Regions from separate parts of the Sinomonas sp. RB5 genome, predicted to be linked through region 1. Evidence: predicted binding sites of a transcription regulator. Region 1 holds the regulator's gene; the other holds the start of a gene.

The links. The regulator HrcA, encoded in region 1, represses chaperone genes, less so after heat shock. The targets are predictions, from matches to a motif close to TTNGCACTCGNNNNNNNCGAGTGCNAA.
Region 2: a site for HrcA is predicted at 2,489-2,515, ahead of groL (chaperonin GroEL). Genes of this name have one in related genera too.

The regions. Positions count from the first base shown of each region.
Region 1 covers NZ_JBSSGJ010000005.1:130,396-136,054, forward strand. Annotated here, with positions in the region: gene ACVWWH_RS08065 (GerMN domain-containing protein) at 1-887, shown strand, start outside; gene ACVWWH_RS08070 (16S rRNA (uracil(1498)-N(3))-methyltransferase) at 888-1,664, opposite strand; gene dnaJ (molecular chaperone DnaJ) at 1,667-2,794, opposite strand; gene hrcA (heat-inducible transcriptional repressor HrcA) at 2,809-3,825, opposite strand; gene ACVWWH_RS08085 (DUF3097 domain-containing protein) at 3,994-4,845, shown strand; gene ACVWWH_RS08090 (DUF4870 domain-containing protein) at 4,940-5,341, shown strand; gene hemW (radical SAM family heme chaperone HemW) at 5,357-5,659, opposite strand, start outside.
Region 2 covers NZ_JBSSGJ010000021.1:54,563-60,221, forward strand. Annotated here, with positions in the region: gene ACVWWH_RS18795 (RNase H family protein) at 1-496, shown strand, start outside; gene groL (chaperonin GroEL) at 684-2,312, opposite strand; gene ACVWWH_RS18805 (ABC transporter substrate-binding protein) at 2,548-3,798, opposite strand; gene ACVWWH_RS18810 (LytR C-terminal domain-containing protein) at 3,795-4,421, opposite strand; gene ACVWWH_RS18815 (DUF3263 domain-containing protein) at 4,470-4,829, opposite strand; gene ACVWWH_RS18820 (uracil-DNA glycosylase) at 5,022-5,659, shown strand, end outside.

The sequences.
Region 1 (5,659 bases):
TCCTCGCCGCGGGCCTGCCGCTGACGGGCTGCACGGCCGCCGGCACTCCGCAGCCGAGCATCGCGGCCGGCTCGACGGCGGGTCCCACCAGCGGGATGACCCCGGCCTCGGCCCCGCTCGAGACGTCCCAGACCTCGGCGAAGGCGCCGGTGTACTGGCTCGGCCGGGCCCGGGACGGCGTCTACCTCTACCGGGAGTTCCGCGACGCCGATTCCCGGGACAACCCCATCGCGACCGCGCTGCGGATCATGATGTCGCAGAAGCCGCTCGACCCCCACTACTTCAGCCCCTGGCAGTCGCCCAAGAAGCTTGCCGCGTCCGTCTCCGGGCGGAACTACATCACGGTCGACGTCTCGGACGACGCCTTCAACACCGGAGTCGACGAGCCGACGGCCCAGCTCGCGGTCCAGCAGCTGGTCTACACCGCGACAGCGGCGGCTGCCAGCTCGGGGCTCGTCGACGCCGGCCAGCCGATCTCGGTCATGCTCCTGGTCGACGGCCGGACCTCCCAGCTCGCGTTCCAGCGCGTCCAGCTGGGGCAGCTCATGCAGCGGGACCCCTCGATGATCGCCCCGGTATGGATCATCGATCCGCAGGAGGGCAGCAGGCTCAAGGGTTCGCTCAAGGTCTTCGGCAGGGCCACCCAGCCGGACAAGCCGTTCGCGTGGCAGGTCCTGCGGCACGACGCGCAGGGGAACCGGTCGGTGTACGTCAGCGGGACGGTGACCTCGGGCCATGACGCCGGGCACGTGGGCGAATTCACCTTCGCGGTGAACCTCCCGCCCGGGGACTACGAGGTCCGGATCCTGCCGGCCGAGGACGCCTCGCCCTCGGCGACCTCGAGCACCTCGGCCTGGGACTCGAAGTCGTTCACCGTCACCGGCTAGCTAGCGGCCGTCCCGGCTCCCCCACCGGCCGAGGTGCTCGCCCGCGAGGGCCAGCGCCGCCGGCCCGGCCGTCGAGGAGCGCAGCACGTGCGGTCCCAGCAGCGCAAGGCGCGCGCCGGCCTGGACGAAGCGCTCGAGTTCGGCCCGACTGATGCCGCCCTCCGGGCCGACGATGAACAGGATCTCGCCCTCGCCGTCCCCCGGGGCCACGCCCCGCAGGATGCCGGTGAGCGACTCGCTCGCCTCCTCGTGGAGCACCACCGCGAGCCGCGCATGCGCGATCCGCTCGGCGAGGCGGCCGCCGTCGACCGCCGGCTCGACGTCCGGCACCCAGGCCCTGCGGGCCTGCTTGGCTGCCGCGAGGACCACCGAGCGCCACTTCGCGAGCGCCTTCTGGGCCCGCTCGCCCTTCCACCGCACGATCGACCGCTCGGCCTGCCACGGGACGACCGCGTCCACACCGAGCTCTGTCGCCGTCTCCGCGGCCAGCTCGTCCCGGTCTCCCTTCGCCAGCGCCTGGACGAGCACGAGCCGGAAGGGAGGGCGCTCCTCGTGCAGCACGGTGTCGACGACCGCCTCGAGCACGGAGCCCTCGGCCCTGCTGACGGTGCCGACGGCGCGGGTTCCGGCGCCGTCCGAGACGTCGACGCCCTCCCCCACGCCCAGGCGCCGGACCGCGACGGCGTGACGGCCCTCGGCGCCGTCCACGGTCATGGTGCCTCCGGGGACCGCGCCGTCGAGCGCGCCGGGGGCGACGTAGAAGAGCGGCCGGGACATCGTCAGAGGTTGCCGAGCTTGTCGCGGAGCTTGGCGAACATGCCGCCGCTGCCCACGAGCTTGCCCTCGCCGACCTGCTCGCCGCGGAGCTTGGCGAACTGGCGCAGGAGTTCCTCCTGCTCGGCGTCGAGCTTGGTCGGGGTCTCGACCCGCACGTGCACGAGGAGGTCCCCGCGGCCCGTGCCGCGCAGCCGGGCCACGCCGAGGTCGTGCAGGGTCACCACGTCACCCGACTGGCTCCCGGGCCGCAGGGTGATGCTGTGCTCGCCGTCGAACGTCTCGAGGGTCATCTCGGACCCGAGCGCGGCCGCGGTCATGGGGACGCTGAGGGTCGCGTGCAGGTCGTCGCCTTCGCGCGTGAACGTCGGGTGCGCGGCCACCCGGATCTCGACGTAGAGGTCCCCGGACGGACCGCCGGCCGTTCCGGCCTCGCCCTGGCCCGCGAGCTGGATGCGGGTGCCCGTGGAGACCCCGGCCGGGATCTTGACCGTGAGCGAGCGCCGGCTCCGTACGCGCCCCTCCCCGCCGCACTCGTTGCACGGGCTGGGGATCTCCGTGCCGAAGCCCTGGCAGGTGGGGCACGTGGCCATGGTCATGACCTGGCCGAGGATCGAGCGCACGGGGCGCTGGATGTGCCCGGAGCCGCCGCACACGCCGCAGCGGACCGGCTCGGTGCCGGGCTCGCAGCACGATCCGTCGCAGCGGCCGCAGACGACCGCGGTGTCGACCTCGAGCTTCTTGTTGACGCCGAAGACGGCGTCCTTGAGCTCGATCCGGACGGCGATGAGCGCATCCTGCCCCCGCCGCACCCGGGACGCCGGGCCCGACTGCCCCGCCCCGCCGCCGAAGAAGGTCTCGAAGATGTCCTGGAACGCGAAGCCCGCGCCGTTGTAGCCGCCGGAGAAGCCGTTGTCGGTGCCGTTCTCGTTGCCCGTCGTGTCATAGACACGGCGCTTCTGCGGGTCCGAGAGGACTTCGTAGGCGTGGGTGACGGCCTTGAAGCGGTCCGCGGCGTCCTCGCCCGGGTTCATGTCCGGGTGGAGCTTGCGGGCCAGCTTCTTGTAGGCCTTCTTGATCTCCTCGGGGGTCGCGTCGGTCTGCACGCCGAGGGTTTCGTAGTGGCTGCTCACAGTTCTCTTTCTTCTCAGCTTCCGGCGATGATCTTCGACAGGTAGCGGGCGACCGCCCGCACTGCGGCCATCGTGGCCGGATAGTCCATGCGTGTGGGGCCGAGGATGCCGAGCTTCGGTCCGTCGTCCTGCCCGTAGCCGGTCGCGACGACCGAGGTCTCGGCCAGGCCGACATACGGGTTCTCCCGGCCGATCGTCACGGTGACGCCGCGGGGATCGGCCGCCATCTCCGAGAGGAGCCGCAGCAGGACCACCTGTTCCTCGAGCGCTTCGAGCACGGGTGAGATGCTCTGGAGGAAGTCGCTGTTGGACCTTGCGAGGTAGGCGGTGCCGGCCATCACCATGCGGTCTTCGCGGCTCGCCTCTGCGAGGGTGCCGAGGCCGTGGGCCAGTTCGGCGCCGAGCCGCTGGTCCTGCGGAGCGAGCGAGGCGACGACCTCCGCCGCCCCGACCGCGAGCCGTCCCACGGCCGTCCCGGCCAGCCCCTCGAGGAACCGCTGCCTCAGGTACGCGAGCCTGTCGCGGTCGACGTCCTCGCTGAGGGTGTGCACCCGCTGCTCGACGGTGCCGGTGTCGGCGATGAGGACGAGCAGGACCTGGCGCGGGGCCATGGACACCGCTTCGACGTGCCGCACCTTGGCGCGGCCCAGCTGGGGGTACTGCACGACGGCGACCTGGTTGGTCAGCTGGGACAGGAGCCTGACGGTGCGCTCGAGCACGTCGTCCAGGTCGTCCGCACCGCCCAGAAGGGTCTGGATCGCCTGCTTCTCCGCGGCGGACAGCGGCCGCACCGCAGCGAGGTGGTCCACGAAGACCCGGTAGCCCTTGTCAGTCGGCACGCGGCCGGCGCTCGTGTGGGGTGCCGTGATGAGGCCGTCGTCCTCGAGGGCGGCCATGTCATTGCGGATGGTGGCGCTCGAGACGCCGAGCCGGTGGCGTTCCACGAGCGCCTTGGACCCGACGGGCTCGCGGTAGTGGACGTAGTCCTCCACGATCGCCCGCAGGACCTCCAGCTTGCGGGGCTCGTTCATCACACCTCCTGCTGCGACGGCGGGCGGCACACCCGCGGCTTAGCACTCTCTGGGATCAAGTGCTAAGTCTAGTACGCCCACCGGGTCCGGCGGGAACCCCCGTGCTGTGCACTCGGCCACGGCGCGTCCCCGGGGCCCTCCGGGGCGACCCGCCGTAGGATGCGGCGGGTGGACCGACTCAGCTATGACTCCTGGGGGCCGGCCGACCTCGCTGCCCCCTCCCGTGCCGAACTGCCCCTCGTCCCCGCCGAGCCCGGGCTCGTCCTCGAGGACGCCGAGAGCGGGTGGGTGGGTGCCGTGGTCCGCGTGGAGAAGTCCGGGGGCATGCACGTGATGAGCCTCGAAGACCGGCGCGGGCGGACGCGCTCGTTCCAGCTCGGGTTCGGGTTCCTCCTCGACGGCCGTCCCGTCCGCGTCGGACCGCCGGCCCCGAGGACCCAGCCCGCGCCCCCGGCCCGCACCGCGTCCGGCTCCGTCCGCGTCGAGGGGATGCGCGCGCAGGTGGCCAAGGCGAGCCGGGTCTGGGTCGAGGGCAAGCATGACGCCGAGCTCGTGGAGAAGGTGTGGGGCGACGACCTCCGCGTCGAGGGGATCGTCGTCGAACCCCTGCATGGGGTCGACGACCTGGCCGGGGCCGTGGCGGCGTTCGGCCCAGGACCGGGCCGGAAGCTCGGGATCATCGTCGACCACCTGGTCGAGGGCTCGAAGGAGTCGCGCATCGTGGCCGAGGCGATGGCGGTGCCCGGGGCCGCCGGGAACGTGCTCGTCGTCGGCCACCCCTATGTGGACGTCTGGCAGGCCATCAAGCCCTCGGTGCTCGGCATCCCCGCCTGGCCCACCGTCCCGCGGGGCGTGGACTGGAAGACCGGGATCCTCAAGGCCTTCGGGTGGCCGCACGGCACCGCGGAGGACGTCGGGCTCGGCTGGCAGAAGCTCCTCGGAGCCGTGCGCACCTACGCCGACCTCGAGCCTTCCCTGCTGGGCCGCGTCGAGGAGGTCATCGACTTCCTGACCGCCTGAAGAGGCAACCTTGGATATCCTTGGACTGCTCCCGGCGGCCGTGCGGCCGGCGTGGGCGCCAAGACCGCAAGGAACCACAGGCAAGGATTCATCAGTGGCCGAGTACCCGAAGGACCCCCGCAGCACCGCCGGACAGGACAACGGTGCCACGGTCCCCGCGCCGCTGACGGCGTCCGAGGACCGGCAATGGGCGACCCTCGCGCATTTCGGCGGCATCCTCGGCTTCGTCCCGTCGCTGCTGATCTACCTCGTCTTCAAGGACCGCGGCCCCTTCACGGCGCAGGAATCGAAGGAAGCGCTGAACTTCACGCTGCCGCCCACGGTCGCGGCGGTCGTGCTCAACCTGCTCGGGTACATTCCCTTCGTCGGGAGCGTGTTCTCTGTCCTCGCGACGCTGCTCTGGATCGCGCTCACCGTGTTCTCGGTCACGGCGGGCATCCAGGTCAACCGCGGGCAGCCGTACCAGTACCGCTACAACCTGCACCTCATCAAGTGATGCCTGCTGCCCGGGTCAGGGCAGCAGGGCCCGCACGACCGCGTCGGCGAGGAGCCGGCCCCGCAGCGTGAGGACCAGACGGCCCCGCAGGGCTTTGGGCCCGTCCACGAGGCCATCGGCGATCAGGCCGGCCACGGCCGCGCGGCCCCCGGCATCGAGGTCGGACGTGGGCAGGCCGGAGGCGAGCCGGACCTTCAGGAGGACTCGCTCCACGCGGCGCGTGCCGTCGTCGAGCGTCTCCCGGGCCGCGGCCGGCGAGACGCCCTGAAAGAGGCGCCCGGCGTACGCGGTGGGGTGCTTGACGTTCCACCAGCGGAC
Region 2 (5,659 bases), on a different contig from region 1:
GGCACCCTCGTCCGCGGCGACCCGCCGGCGGCCGGCGGACCGGGGCGCGTCGCTGGGCGGCGCCGGTGCCTCGGGCGCGGTCGGCCTCGGCACGGTCCCCGAGCAGGCCGAACTCTTCGACGCGATCGCCGCGGAGCCTGAGCAGCCCGAGCGGGCGCGGGAAGTCGAGGCGGTCGTCGAGCTCGAGCAGGAGCTCCTCGATCCGGACGTCCGGGGCGACTACGGCCAGCTGGCCTTCCTCCTCCACCCTGAGTACCGCGAGATCGGGGCCTCCGGCCGCCTCTGGGGACGCGAGGAGCTCATCGAGGAGCTCGTGGCGGCCCCCGAGTCGCACGTGCGCTTCGAGCTCGTGGACGCCGTGCCCCTCGGCAGCGACCTCGTCCAGGTCGTGTACCGCACCGTCAACGGCACTGGCTCGGCGCTGCGCTCGTCGCTGTGGCAGCGCACCGACGGCCGGTGGCGCCTCCGCTTCCACCAGGGCACCTCGGAGGGCTGAGCCGCCCAGGCTGAGCCGCCCGGGCAGTTCGGGCGCCCCCGCCCCTCACTCCTGGAACGCCGACAGCGGGGTCCCCACTTCACAAAGTGGGGACCCCGCCGTCGTCCATCAGAGCCGTCGCGTACCCGAAAGGGCAGAACCGCGACGAGATCTGTACCCGAAACGGGTGGGGAGGCTAGCTAGCGGATCAGAAGCCGCCCATGCCGCCCATGTCGTCGCCGCCGGGCATGGCCGGGGCGGCCTTCTCCGGCTTGTCGGCCACGACGGCCTCGGTGGTGAGGAACAGGCCGGCGATCGAGGCGGCGTTCTGCAGCGCAGAGCGGGTCACCTTGACCGGGTCGTTGACGCCGGCGGCCAGGAGATCCTCGTACACGCCGGTGGCGGCGTTGAGGCCGTGGCCGGCGGGCAGGCCGCGGACCTTGTCCGCGACGACGCCCGGCTCGAGGCCGGCGTTGAAGGCGATCTGCTTCAGCGGGGCCTCGATGGCGACCTTGACGATGTTGGCGCCGGTGGCCTCGTCACCCTCGAGGTTGAGGTTGGCGAACGCCTTGGCGCCGGCCTGGATGAGGGCCACGCCACCGCCGGCGACGATGCCCTCCTCGACGGCAGCCTTCGCGTTGCGGACGGCGTCCTCGATGCGGTGCTTGCGCTCCTTGAGCTCGACCTCGGTGGCCGCGCCCGCCTTGATGACGGCCACGCCGCCGGCGAGCTTGGCGAGGCGCTCCTGGAGCTTCTCGCGGTCGTAGTCCGAGTCGGAGTTCTCGATCTCGGCGCGGATCTGGGACACGCGGCCGGCGATCTGCTCGGCGTCGCCGGCACCCTCGACGATCGTGGTCTCGTCCTTGGTCACGACGACCTTGCGGGCCTTGCCGAGCAGGTCGAGCGTGGCGTTCTCGAGCTTGAGGCCGACCTCCTCGGCGATGACCTGGCCACCGGTGAGGATCGCGATGTCGGTGAGCATGGCCTTGCGGCGGTCGCCGAAGCCCGGGGCCTTGACGGCGACGGACTTGAAGGTGCCCTTGAGCTTGTTGACGATGAGCGTGGCCAGGGCCTCGCCCTCGACGTCCTCGGCGATGATGAGGAGCGGCTTGTTGGCCTGCATGACGCGCTCGAGGACCGCGACGAGGTCCTTCACCGAGGAGATCTTGGAGTTCACGATGAGGATGTAGGGATCCTCGAGGACCGTCTCCTGGCGCTCGGCGTCGGTGACGAAGTACGCGGAGAGGTAGCCCTTGTCGAAGCGCATGCCCTCGGTGAGCTCGAGCTCGAGGCCGAAGGTGTTGGACTCCTCGACGGTGATGACGCCCTCCTTGCCCACCTTGTCGAGGGCCTCGGAGATGAGCTCGCCGATCTGGGTGTCGCCGGCGGAGATGGACGCGGTGGCCGCGATCTCCTCCTTGGTCTCGATCTCCTTGGCGGACTCGAGCAGTGCGGCCGTGACGGCGTCGACGGCCTTCTCGATGCCGCGCTTGAGCGAGAGCGGGTCGGCGCCGGCGGCGACGTTGCGGAGGCCTTCCTTCACGAGGGCCTGGGCGAGGACGGTGGCGGTCGTGGTGCCGTCGCCAGCGACGTCGTCGGTCTTCTTGGCGACCTCCTTGACGAGCTCGGCGCCGATCTTCTCGTACGGGTCGTCGAGCTCGATCTCCTTGGCGATGGAGACGCCATCGTTGGTGATCGTGGGGGCGCCCCACTTCTTCTCGAGGACGACGTTGCGGCCGCGCGGGCCGAGGGTGACCTTGACAGCGTCGGCCAGCTGGTTCAGGCCGCGCTCGAGGCCGCGACGGGCCTCCTCGTCGAATGCAATGATCTTGGCCATGACGGCTTGAGGTCCTTTCGGGACGTGTGTGTCGGTAGGCCACCTGCTGCAGCGCCCGCGACGGCCGGCGGCGGCCCCCGTTCCCACGGCGGCCTACGCCTCACCCCAGCGAGGTGATCCTGCCCCCGCGACCACACCGCTTTAGCAGTCTGGACGCCGGAGTGCTAGGTCCATAATTAGCACTCACCCACCCCGAGTGCAAGCGCAGGCGAGCCTGTACGCCCGGCGCGAAGGCCTATCGCGCGACCGTGACGTCGCCGTCCCGGACGGGCTGGTTATCGGCGCCGTAGGTGAAGGCCATGAAGCGGGCGGTGGTGACGTCGCCGTGCTCGTCGAAGCCGATCGGCCCGGACTGGCCCTCGTAGTCCACGGGCGTCCCCTTGGCCTGCAGCGCGAGGCACGCTGGAAGCCCGGTGCACTTCTGGCGGTTCCCCTCCACGGCACCGGCCACGTCCCCGCCCGAGACGTCGATGAGCTTGGAGGCGATGGAGGCCCCGCCGTCGTCCTTCGCGGCGCCCGCGGCGAGGATCGCGAGCGAGGCCGCGTCGTAGGCCTCGCCTGCGAAGGTCAGGTCCTTCAGGTCCGGCGCATGCTCGAGGAGGTCGGCCTGGAACTCGGGGGTCGGGTACACCCCGGGAACGAGCGCGCGGGCGCCGTCGAGCGCATGGTCGGCGAGGGCCGAGCCGTAGCGGCCGTAGACGCCGCTCGAGAGCAGGAGCTTCGAGCCCGGGACCCCGGCGTCCGCCACGCTCGCGAGGATCGCCTGGCCGTCGCCCTGACCGATGACGAGGACCGCGTCGGCACCCTTCGCCGCAGCGGCGGCGGCCCCGGCGGAGTGCCCGGTGAACTCGGCGCTGCCGGACTCGGCCACGCCCGCGGCGCGGGCGGCCGCCGAGGCGGCGTCCGCCTCGGCCTTCCCGTGGTCGCCGGCCTGATGGAGGATCGCGATGCGCTTCGCCCCGGACCGCCGGGCGAGCTCCACGAGGGCGGCCCCCTCGGCGCCCTCCGGTGCCGAGGTGCGGAAGTAGAACCCGCCGCTGCGGTAGCCGGTCAGTGCGGCGGCCCTGTTCGCCGGCGAGATGAGCGGGACCTTGGCCTTCGAGAGCACGTCGATCGCGGCGGGCGCGCGGCTCGAGTCTGTCGGGCCGATCACGGCGTCGGCGCCGGCCTGGGCGAGGCGGCGGGACTCGGCGGCGGTGTCCGACCCGGGCTGGACCGGGAGCAGTTCCACGGGCTTGCCGCCGTAGCCGCCCGCGGCGTTCGCCTGCTGGACGGCGAGGACCACGGCGGCCCGCTGGGCGTCGTTGAGGTACGCCGAGTCGCCGGTCGAGTCGAGGAGGAGGCCGAGGCGCAGCACGCCGTCCCCGGATGGCGAAGGGTGGGCGGTGCGGGCCTCGCCGGTGGCACCGCACGCGGTGGCGGACAGGCCGAGGGCGAGGACCCCGGCGACCGCCGCGGCCCTGGCCTTCGGTGCCCGCCTGCTCACCCGGTGTACCCGGGTCCGATCACCACGGCGAGCGGCAGCCCGAGCGCGGGAGCCTGGAGGACCGTCCGGACGCCGACCGCGGCTGCGAGGGCCTGCGCCGAGGCGGCGTCCGCGGCCGAGCGGTAGTAGACGACAGGGCCGTCGACGGGGGCGCCGCTCCAGTTGCCGACGGTGGAGACGGACCACCCGGCCGCGCGCGCGGTGGCCGCGACCCGGTTGCCCAGGCCGGCCGTCGAGGTCGCGTTGTAGACGCCCACCTCGAGGGACGGGTCGGCTCCGGCCGAGGCCGTGGGGGTGGCGGTGGGGGCCGCGGACGAGGGCGCCTGGCTCGGGGCCGCGGACGGCTTCCCCTGGGCGGAGGCGCTCGGCGCTGCGGACGCTGCGGGCGAGGTGGCAGCGGACGCGGCCGCAGGCTGGCCGGAGAGGCCCAGCCGCGGCAGCACGAAGAAGGACACGGCGCCGATGACGAGGGCGAGGATGCCGGCGGCGAGGATCCACCGCAGCCCCCGGCCGGAGGGGCTGGGTCCGTCGTCCGGGCCGCTCTCGTCACGGGTCCGGTGCACACCCTGCCGGCGCGGCGCCTCGGGGACAGCGTCGAATTCGTCGCGGGGATAGGTGTTCATGCGTGCGTCAGGTCCTTGTCGGTGGCCGGCTGGGGACGGCGCGCAGCGTCAGGCGCCGCCGCCGAGCCGGCGGGCAGTGCGCGCGCGCTGCCGCGACGTCCTCAGTCTACGCAACCGCTTGACCAGCATCGGATCGTGCGCCAGCGCGTCCTCGGTGTCGATGAGGGCGTTGAGCAGCTGGTAGTAGTGGGTCGCGGAGAGGTCGAACAGCTCGCGAATGGCCTGCTCCTTGGCGCCGGCGTACTTCCACCAACCGCGTTCGAGGGCGAGCATCTGGATCTCCCGCTCGGTCAGTCCCCCGGCCGGACGGCCCGCCTGGGTGTCCTCCTGCTCGGCGGACGCGGGCGCGGGCCCGTGGTCGACGGCGTCGTCGAAGGCATGGGCGTGGTGTGCTGCTGCTGACGACATGGCTTCCAGTTTAAGCGGGAACTACAGCTCTGTCATTCTCCGCCCGGGGCGCGCCGCCCCGGCATCTCTGGCACACTGGCTCGCGTGATGGACGCCGAACCGCTCTTCGACCTGCCCGAGGCCTCCGGCGGCCCGGACGCGGGCGGCGAGGCGCCGGCGTCGTGCGCCGAGGACGCCCGCACCCTCGAGGCGATGTCCGCCGCGCCGCTGGCGGACCTCGTCCACCCCGACTGGGTCCCCGCGCTCTCGGCCTGTGAGCCGACGCTCCGCTCGGCCCTGCGCGCCCTCGCCGCGGAGGCCCACGACGGCGGCTGCATCCTCCCGGCCCCGTCGCGCCTGCTGCGGGCGTTCAGCCGGCCCCTGGGCGAGGTCAGGGTCCTCGTGCTGGGCCAGGACCCCTACCCCACGCCCGGCCACGCGATCGGGCTCTCGTTCGCGTGCAGCCCCGCGGTGAGCCCGCTCCCGCGCAGCCTCGCGAACATCTTCCGCGAGCTCTCCTCGGACCTCGGCGTCCCGGCGCCCGCCACGGGCGACCTCTCCCGGTGGGCCGACGAGGGGGTCCTGCTGCTGAACAGGGTCCTCTCGGTGCGCGCCGGCGCCGCGGGGTCGCACCGGCGGCTCGGATGGGAACGCGTCACCGACGCCGCCGTGCGCGCCGTCGCCGAGCGCGGCGCGCCCCTCGTGGCCATCCTCTGGGGCAGGGACGCCCAGTCGGTGGTGCCCCTGCTGGGGACGACGCCGGTCGTCGCCTCCGCGCACCCCTCGCCGCTGAGCGCCTCCCGGGGGTTCTTCGGCTCTCGGCCGTTCAGCCGGGCCAACGAGCTGCTCGC